One region of the Neobacillus sp. C211 genome, then DNA from elsewhere that is predicted to be linked to it. Evidence: riboswitches for the same ligand, from Rfam matches in the RefSeq annotation. Region 1 holds a riboswitch; each other region holds the start of a gene.
What was found. A riboswitch is a leader RNA that binds a small molecule or an ion and turns the genes downstream of it on or off. The one in region 1 is predicted to bind cobalamin.

Region 1 (3,158 bases):
ATAAAATCTTGCTTCCGACTCCACCCAGAAGGGTAGATTATTGTTAAAAATGTTGCCAATTTCTCCTGCATTTTGTTGAATTAACCGTTCGGGGTGTTCAACGGCAATATCGATAAATAAATTGACAGAAAACCTTCTTCCTCTTGTAGCCGCTGGGACTTCTTCCTTGTAGGTGATGGTTTGCTGCTGCATATTGACTGTATAAACCCTTTTATATTTGCCAATCCGCAATTCACTACGTGACAAACGCTCTCCATTTTTAACTGCATAGTATTCATTGTGATTATTAACATAAACAAAGGCATAGGTCATAGACGACGCCGGCGGCTTTTCCAAAAAACTAAATTTCACGTCTTTAACATCTTCAATAAATTGCATTAGGTTATTCCCTCCAGGTTAACTATTTTCATTGAGAGATCACTTACCCTTGTCTACATTCTATGCAGACAATCGGAAGAAAAGCCCCCATATCTTTGTAGATTGTTGTAGGTATCCAGCAATCCGATAGCTATGCCGCCCCCCTAAAATAATATAAGGGAATTTAAAAAGCACTTGATATATTCTATTTGTTAGACTAGTATAAATATTATCTCTTAAAATTACATATGAATTTGTTAACAATTAGTTAAGATGCCTTAGGGCTTAATAGGGAATCTGGTGCAAGGCCAGAACTGTCCCCGCAACTGTGAGTGTGGACGAAATAGACAAACCACTGAACCGTTTATTTTATTGACGATTCGGGAAGGGTCTAAAGTAGGAAGAAACACAAGTCAGGAGACCTGTCTTAACTTTTAATGTTTCGATTTCTTCGGGGGTTGTGAAGATGGAACGTTTGACAAAAAGGATTATTTATTATCTTTCTTTGTGCTGACGTTTTATCCGTTCAACTAATGTTGAACGGATTTTTTCGTTTTGATGATTCTAAATCATGTTTAATTATCATAGTTTAGCTTTAGAAGGAACAAGCCTTTTTAACAATTGAATAGATTAGGATAGGTGCACGAATATGTGCTTAATAGGGAAGTACGGTTTAAATCCGTCACGGTACCCGCCACTGTATGGGGAGTTCATTGCAGATGTCACTGAAGGAATTCGGGAAGACGCAATGAAATGATGAACCTAAGTCAGGAGACCTGCCTTTACCTAATAACTTCCATCAACCTACGGGAACATAGGTAGAAGTGCTGAACATACATCGCTATTTTTTTGTGTGTATATTTTGCACCTCTATGTCCATAGGGGTGCTTTTTTTACGTAAAAAACGAAAAGGAGAGTGTGACATGACTACTTGGAATTTACAAGGGACGAAACACCATGTTTTTATTTGCAACGGCAGCAGCTGTATGAGAAAGGGTGGGGAGGAAGCGACACAAGCGATTCGGAATGAAATCACCAATTTAAACTTAGATTCACTCATACATACAACAAGAACGAGATGCAATGGGAGATGTAAGGATGCCCCCGTTGCCATCGTCTATCCGTCAGGGACTTGGTATAAAAACGTAACCTCAGAAGTGGGAACTACGATTGTAAAGCGTCATCTGGCAGAAGGTCATTGCCTTCAGGAGCATGCGATCTATCAATATTCCGAAGCAGGATTCATACCGCCAGAAGGGTCGGAATGCATCGAAGGAGTACAAAAAGTGGTTAAAGAAAAGATGTAACAGCGGATAGTAGCTGGATTCTAGTTTGAAATTTTGGAAGGTGGCGTAATAGTGTGAAAGGCAAATTATTGGTTATTGGTTTTGGCCCTGGTGATGAAAAACATATCACTGGCCGGGCAAAAGAAGCCATCGAAGAAAGTGATATCATCATCGGCTACAAAACCTACGTTGATCTAATCAAGGGATTAATAGCTGGAAAACAAATCATTAGTACAGGAATGACAGAAGAAGTGAGCCGGGCCCAGGAGGCAGTGAAACAGGCCGAACTCGGTTACACAGTAGCCGTCATTTCAAGCGGTGATGCCGGTGTATATGGAATGGCAGGACTGGTTTACGAAGTGCTAATCGAAAAAGGCTGGAAAAAAGACTCAGGGGTAGAAGTGGAGGTGGTCCCTGGCATTTCCGCCATCAACTCCTGTGCTGCTTTATTAGGCGCGCCGGTCATGCATGATGCCTGTACGATCAGCTTAAGTGACCATTTGACACCTTGGAGCTTGATTGAGAAACGAATCGAAGCGGCCGCTTCATCTGATTTTGTGATTGCCTTATACAATCCAAAAAGCGGGAGAAGAACACGGCAGATCATGGAAGCTCAAAAAATTCTACTAAAATATCGCTCGCCAGACACCCCTGTAGGATTGGTAAAGAGTGCTTACCGTGATAGTCAAAAAATCGTCTTAACCAATTTACAAGAGATGCTCGAACATGAAATTGGCATGTTAACCACCGTTTTAATTGGCAACTCTTCCACATTTTTCTACGACGGCTTGATCATCACTCCGCGCGGTTATCAGCGGAAGTATACATTAAATCAGGCAATACAGCCGTTGAAACCGCATCAACGTTTGCAAAAGGAAGCCGAACCATGGGCACTGGAGCAAATGGAAGATGTAAAACCGGTAAACAAGGAACTAGTCACCCCAACCTCCATGAAAGAGTCGCCAAGAGAGCTGGCTGAGGAAGCCTTGCAAATGATCCTTGGTGAGAACGATGGACCTTCCCAAGGTTTAATGGTGAAGCAAGAATTTCAATCTATTTTTGAGGTAGCGGTCAGCCCTGGTGTCGCCAATAAAAAATTTACCGCGAATCAGATGGTCATTCTTTCCGAAATTGTCGGAGAAGAAGGGGTCATGGAATACACACAAGACCATTTTATGAAGCTGCAAATTTTAACCTCTAGGCCTGATGAGATTGTTGAAAAGCTAACGGCGGCCAACTTTTTGATTGCTCCTGTTGGCGACGTATTAACCGTAAAAGCCTGTGATTTTTGTGACGGAGAAAAGAAGGATTCCATTCCTTATGCCGATGAGCTTCAGGAAAGGCTTGGCGGCATGGAACTCCCCAAAGAATTAAAACTTGGTGTGAATGGCTGCGGTATGGCCTGTTATGGAGCCGTAAAAGAAGATATTGGCATTGTCTACCGTAAGGGGGCGTTTGATTTATTTTTAGGAGCCAAGACAGCTGGAAGAACCGCACATCCTGGCCAAATCGTAG
Region 2 (3,158 bases), on a different contig from region 1:
GCTGTGCCCGCTCTTCCCCAAACGACATGGCGTTTAGTTCCTTTGCATTAAAAATCAGCAGGCCTGAGCCAATGATAAAAAATGGCAAAATGATTTTTATGTACTCCCAGCCTCTCATCGATACACTTCCTAATAGCCAGCCAATAATTTGCCTCAACTCATCTCCAGTCAGCGCAATCATCAGCGAAATAATTGCCCCTAAGAAGGAGCTAAAAATTATCCCTGTTAAAATAATCGTTTCCACTCTCATGGAACGCTCTATTTTACTGGCGAAAGTAAGGACTAAAAAGATGGTTAAAAAGGAAAATAAAATACTTAGCAATGGTAATGTGAAGGAACCTATAAAAGGAATCGATAGATGGAAAAACAGTGTCAACACCGCTCCAACTGACGCCCCGGAGGATACACCCAATGTATAAGGATCTGCTAACGGATTTCTTAGCAGACCTTGGAAGGCTGCCCCTGCAATAGCAAGAGAAGCCCCGACAAGACCAGATAAAATCACTCTAGGTAAGCGAATGTTAAGGACAATACTTGAATACATAGGGTCAATTGTCTCCAATGAAATAACCCCAAAAACTTTCGCACTGAAAATCTTAATAATGGTTAAGATTGGCACCGAAACTGTTCCAATTGAAATCCCTAATAAAAAAGCTAGAACAAGGAACATTCCAGCTATTATATAGGCTAAATACTTATTATTTAAAAATCTCAGGATAGACAGCCTTTGCAAGATCTTCTACTCCTTCAACGATCCGAGGGCCTGAGCGAGTCACGCGATCAGAATCCACATCGACTACATGCTTATTTTTTACAGCGTTGACCGTTTCCCAGCCCTTTCTAGTTAAAACTTGTTCCGCCGGATTTTTGACATAGTATCCATAGGTAGTCAGGATTACATCTGGATTGCGTTTAATCATCGCCTCTTGATCAATTTTAATCCAGCCTTCTTGATCATTTGCGATGTTTTCCGCATTAATTATACTTAGCATTTGATCCATAAAGGTATTCTTGCCAGGTGTATAAATTTCTGGAGCGGGCGAAACTTCAACTAATACCTTTTTCTTTTCTTTTATTTCCCCAGCCTTTGCTTTAATTTCGGCCAATTTATCCTTCATCCCTTTAATCATCTCATCGGCTTTCGCTGTTTCACCGGTAGCTTTCCCAATCATATCAATGGAATCATAAACTTGGTCAAAATTTTGCGCATCATTAACAACCAAAACGGTAATTCCAGCATCTTTAAGCTGCTGAAGCCCTGCTTCAGAATTATGAGCTGAAGATGCATGTGCTAACACTAAATCCGGTTTTAAGGAAATGATTTTTTCTAAGTTTATTTCCTGTCCGCCGATTTTTTCTTTTTTCGTCGCTGCTTCCGGGTAATTATCGAAATCAGACACGCCCACCACTTCTTTGTCAAGTCCTAATGCAAATGCAATTTCTGTATTACTTGGAATTAGTGAAACGATCTTTTCAGGTTTCTTTTCGATAATAACTTTAGTTTTGGTAGCATCTGTAAGTGTAACTGGATAGGTTATTTCCGCTGTTTTCTTCTCAACGCTGGATTTATTCTCTTCCTTAACTTGGTCTTTCTTTTCAACACAACCTGTTAAAACTCCTACTGTTAATAATACTACTAACAGCAATGAATACAACTTCTTCATTTTTCTCCCTACTTTCAGTTAATAAATATTATGTAACAAAAAATAAATCTTCTTGTGCAAAAACAAAATGGCTTGGATAAAAACAAAAAACATCTCCACTATGTAATGGAGATGTTGGTATGATTAGATTCAGGTTACTAGCAATAAGTAAAGGGAGTCTAGCCTTCAACACCGTCCCATCCTCGTAGGTTTTATTGGCGCACAAGAATTAGGCAGGTTTCCTGGCTCATGATCATCGCTTCCTATGCCTTCCCATCTTAGTCGACAGTGGCACCATATAGGTTGCTCTCATTTACAGTGGCGGGACCGCGTTGGCTTTTACCAAACTTCTCTTTTAAGCCGAAAATCTTACAATAAGATTTTAGCACCTAATAATAAAAAATATTTTTTGTTAAATTCATTATAGAAAAGATGAAATGAATTGTACATGTATTTTTGCAATAATTTTAAAGTTCAATCGTTCTGCACAAATTAGCCATTTCAATTGCAGCCGAAGCGGCATCCCATCCCTTATTACCAGCCTTTGTCCCAGCACGCTCAATCGCTTGTTCAATAGAATCTGTGGTTAGTACTCCAAAAATAACAGGAATGCCACTACTTAAATTGATTGCGGAAACACCTTTTGCCACTTCATTACAAACAAAGTCAAAATGTGGAGTAGAGCCGCGAATGACCGTACCAAGCGTGATAACTGCATCATATTTTTTGCTATTAGCCATTTTTTGGGCGATTAATGAAATTTCAAATGCACCAGGTACCCAGGCAATATCTACGTCTGTCTCACTGACGCCATGTCTTTTAAGTGCATCCTGTGCACCGCCTAATAGTTTACTTGTAATGAATTCATTAAAACGTCCAACCACGATTCCAACTTTTAATCCTGAGCCAACTAAATTTCCTTCAAAAATATTACCCATGAGTATGCCTCCTAAATTTGTTTTAAACTTCCCGCTTAACTAAATTTTCCTTGTTGCTTCGGTATTCTACTAAATCTTTAATCGTAATCATTTTAATGTTTAGCTTATCAGCAATTTTGCGCAGCTGTGGGACACGTGCCATCGTGCCATCGTCATTCATGATTTCACAAATGACACCAGCAGGCTTGGCACCGCATAAAATTGCAAGGTCTACAGCTGCTTCTGTATGCCCCGTTCTGCTCAAGACTCCGTCTTTTTTAGCAATCAACGGAAACATATGCCCTGGTCTTAAAAAATCGGATGCTTTTGATTCCGGGTCAACCATACTCAACACCGTTGCTGATCGTTCAAATGCAGAAATTCCAGTTGTAGAAAATTTATGGTCAATGCTTACGGTAAAAGCTGTTCGATTTGGATCCGTATTCTTGGAAACCATTGGATGTAAGTCGAGCTTTTGAGCTAATGCCTCGTCAATAGGAACACAGATTAGACCTCTTCCGTGAGTGGCCATAAGATTTATGACCTCCGGCGTTGCTTTTTCAGCAAGAGAAATAAAGTCCCCTTCATTTTCCCTGTT
Region 3 (3,158 bases), on a different contig from region 1:
GCGTAAGTACCCAGCAAACAAAGTGACCAAAAGAAAGATAAAGGATGTATAACCCAGCAACATCTTGATATGACCATAACCAATGACAGGTCCAATTTTAAAAAGATTAATCCAAGAGTGACCGATAATAAGAAGGTGGACGTTATGTATCAGTCGTAGATCGTCCAATAAATGACAAGAATATTAAACAGGAACTAATAAGTAAAATTATTTAATTTTTATAAAAATTGAATATATTCCAATAATTATCCTATAATAAAGAGGAAATATATTAGGCTTTGGCTCAAATTGAAAAGTTGGCTTCATCCTTAGTTTTGCTAACATAATATGAAGCATCATAACTTCAAGATATACATAAGTACTGACTTGCTAGAAGAGAATATAATTACTTTTTTAATTAGGAGGCAATCATGGGAAGATTAGTTCATTTCGAAATTCATGTCAATGACATGGAACGGGCAAAGAAGTTTTATGGAGAGGTATTCGGATGGTCATTTCAAGATTGGAGTGAGTATGCAGGAATGCCTTACTTTGGAGCAGTGACTGGCGATGAGAATGAACCTGGGATCAATGGTGCTTTGATGCAGCGGCAAAGTGCTCCACCGGAAGCAAACCAAGCTTTGAATGCATTTGCTTGTACAATGGGAGTGGAAAATTACGATGTAACGGAAGCTAAAATTATTGAGAATGGCGGCAAGGTCGTAATGGCCAAATATGCCCTGCCTGGAATGGCGTGGCAAGGATACTATATTGATACCGAAGGCAATATATTCGGAATTCATCAACCCGATGCGAATGCAAAATAGAATCCTAAGGTGAGCGAGAGAACTCTCATCATACTGACTACTTTTCAGAAAATTATGTACTTCATATTATTAATATGCTATAGTTAGTGAAAATTACATATCGTGTAAGAATTGGTGCCAAGCTAAGGCTTGGCTTAAAAGGGAAGAACGGTGTAATTCCGTCGCTGTCCCGCAACTGTAAATCGGAGTGAATCACAAATACCACTGTCTTAGGATGGGAAGGTGTGAGGAGCCATGATGATAAGCCAGGAGACCTGCCAATTTCCAGTACACACCAAATACCTACGTGGAAATAGGTGGTGACATTCATTTGTACGACAAACGAGTTATGAGTAGCTATGTTTATGCATGTTTTTTTAGCAAAACTTAAACTTGATTGTAAAGCCATTTCCCATTTTGTGGAGATGGCTTTTTTTGTATTTGGGAATATGTAAATTTAAATAAGGAGGAATGAAAAATGAATTTAGTTAGTACTGCCATTGGTTACCCGTACATTGGTGATAATCGGGAGTGGAAACGTTGTATAGAATCTTTTTGGAAGGGTGCGATATCAGAGGAGCAATTTATTTTCGAGATGAAAACGAATCGTTTGAATAATTTGAAGCGCCAGCAATCATTAGGCTTAGAGTTACTAACAGTTGGGGATTTTACCAATTATGACCGCATGCTTGACCATGCGGCAATGTTCGGAATGGTTCCAAATCGTTATAAGTGGACAGGTAGTGAAGTCGATCTAACCACTTATTACGAAATGGCCCGTGGGGCAAGCCATGTTGTGGCCTGTGAGATGACAAAGTGGTTTAACACCAACTATCACTACATCGTACCTGAGTATGAAGGCAAGTCATTACAATTAACCAAAAACTACATTTTAGATTATTTTGTAGAAGCCAAAGAGGAATTAGGTCTTATTACAAAGCCTACAATGATCGGTCCTTTTACTTTTGTTAGCTTAGCGAAAGGATACGATGCCAAAACCAAAGCATTGTTTATTTTAAAACTCTTACCGTTATATGCTCAAGTATTGCAGCAGCTTGTAGAGGCTGGGGCACAGTGGATTCAAGTGGAAGAACCAGCACTAACCCTTTCACTAACTGCTGATGATGTAAAACTAGTGCAGGAAATTTACAAGCAATTAGCAGAAGAAGTACCGGCTGCACAAATCATGTTACAAACCTATTTTGAAGGACTATCAGCGTATGAAGAGCTGTCTCAATTACCTGTGGCAGGGATTGGTCTTGATTTCATACATGGTGCCGAAGAGAATATGGATTCACTTCGAAAACACGGGTTCCCACAAGACAAAGTATTAGGAATTGGTGTCGTAAATGGACGGGATATTTGGCGGGCAAATTTGGCTGAAAAAGCATTCAATACAAAAGCTGTTTTATTATTAAGCGGTGTAAAAGAAGCTTGGATTCAGTCTTCATGTAGTTTACAGCATGTACCTGTGACGACGAAGGCAGAAACAAAGCTGGATGCCATACTGACAAATGCTTTGTCATTTGCCGATGAGAAAATAATTGAGTTATCACATATTACATCTTACGTCCGTGACGAGGCTTGGACAGGGAATAAGAGCGTGTCACAAAGTATGATAGCAACTGAAGCATTAGCACAGCATAAGGCAAGGAAAAATGCACGTGTGAAAGAGCTAGTATTACAAGTAACACAAGAGCATTTTGCTCGTTCAATGACGTTTAAAGAACGTCAACCTTTGCAAAAAAGGGCATTAGATTTACCAGATTATCCAACCACAACCATTGGCAGCTTCCCTCAGTCAGATCAAGTAAAACGGACACGTACAGCATGGCGTAAAAAGGAAATTACAGATGCTGAGTATGCAGCGTTTCTAAAAAGTGAAACAGCCCGTTGGATTCAAATTCAAGAAGAAATAGGACTGGATGTTTTAGTGCATGGTGAATTTGAGCGGACGGATATGGTTGAGTACTTTGGAGAAAAGCTAGAAGGTTTTGCCTTTACAGAAAAAGCATGGGTTGTATCCTATGGTTCACGTTGTGTCAAACCACCAATTATTTATGGTGACGTCGAGTGGACAGCCCCAATGACCGTGAAGGAAGTAGAAGCGGCACAGCAATTAACGTCTAAGTATGTGAAAGGGATGTTAACAGGTCCTATTACAATCTTAAATTGGTCTTTTGTCCGCGATGATATTTCACGTGAACAAGTAGCCAACCAACTAGCCTTAGCACTAAGAGAAGAGATTGCAGCGTTAGAAGATGCAGGCATTGCCATTATTCAAGTGGATGAACCGGCATTACGTGAAGGATTGCCATTACGTAAAGAAAAATGGGCTGATTATTTAGCATGGGGGGTAAATGCCTTTAAGTT

Region 2: it holds a riboswitch for cobalamin, as region 1 does, so the genes downstream of both, ACSU6B_RS04590 (ABC transporter substrate-binding protein) here and ACSU6B_RS17810 ((2Fe-2S) ferredoxin domain-containing protein) in region 1, are expected to answer to the same signal.
Region 3: it holds a riboswitch for cobalamin, as region 1 does, so the genes downstream of both, metE (5-methyltetrahydropteroyltriglutamate--homocysteine S-methyltransferase) here and ACSU6B_RS17810 ((2Fe-2S) ferredoxin domain-containing protein) in region 1, are expected to answer to the same signal.

The regions. Positions count from the first base shown of each region.
Region 1 is NZ_JBPXRO010000019.1:16,500-19,657, reverse strand. It holds gene ACSU6B_RS17815 (hypothetical protein) at 1-378, opposite strand, end outside; cobalamin riboswitch at 612-801, shown strand; cobalamin riboswitch at 978-1,155, shown strand; gene ACSU6B_RS17810 ((2Fe-2S) ferredoxin domain-containing protein) at 1,281-1,664, shown strand; gene cobJ (precorrin-3B C(17)-methyltransferase) at 1,718-3,158, shown strand, end outside.
Region 2 is NZ_JBPXRO010000003.1:200,529-203,686, forward strand. It holds gene ACSU6B_RS04585 (FecCD family ABC transporter permease) at 1-733, opposite strand, end outside; gene ACSU6B_RS04590 (ABC transporter substrate-binding protein) at 699-1,664, opposite strand; cobalamin riboswitch at 1,859-2,051, opposite strand; gene ribH (6,7-dimethyl-8-ribityllumazine synthase) at 2,111-2,581, opposite strand; partial or broken gene ribB (3,4-dihydroxy-2-butanone-4-phosphate synthase) at 2,607-3,158, opposite strand, start outside.
Region 3 is NZ_JBPXRO010000008.1:118,671-121,828, reverse strand. It holds gene ACSU6B_RS09915 (VOC family protein) at 411-806, shown strand; cobalamin riboswitch at 902-1,082, shown strand; gene metE (5-methyltetrahydropteroyltriglutamate--homocysteine S-methyltransferase) at 1,264-3,158, shown strand, end outside.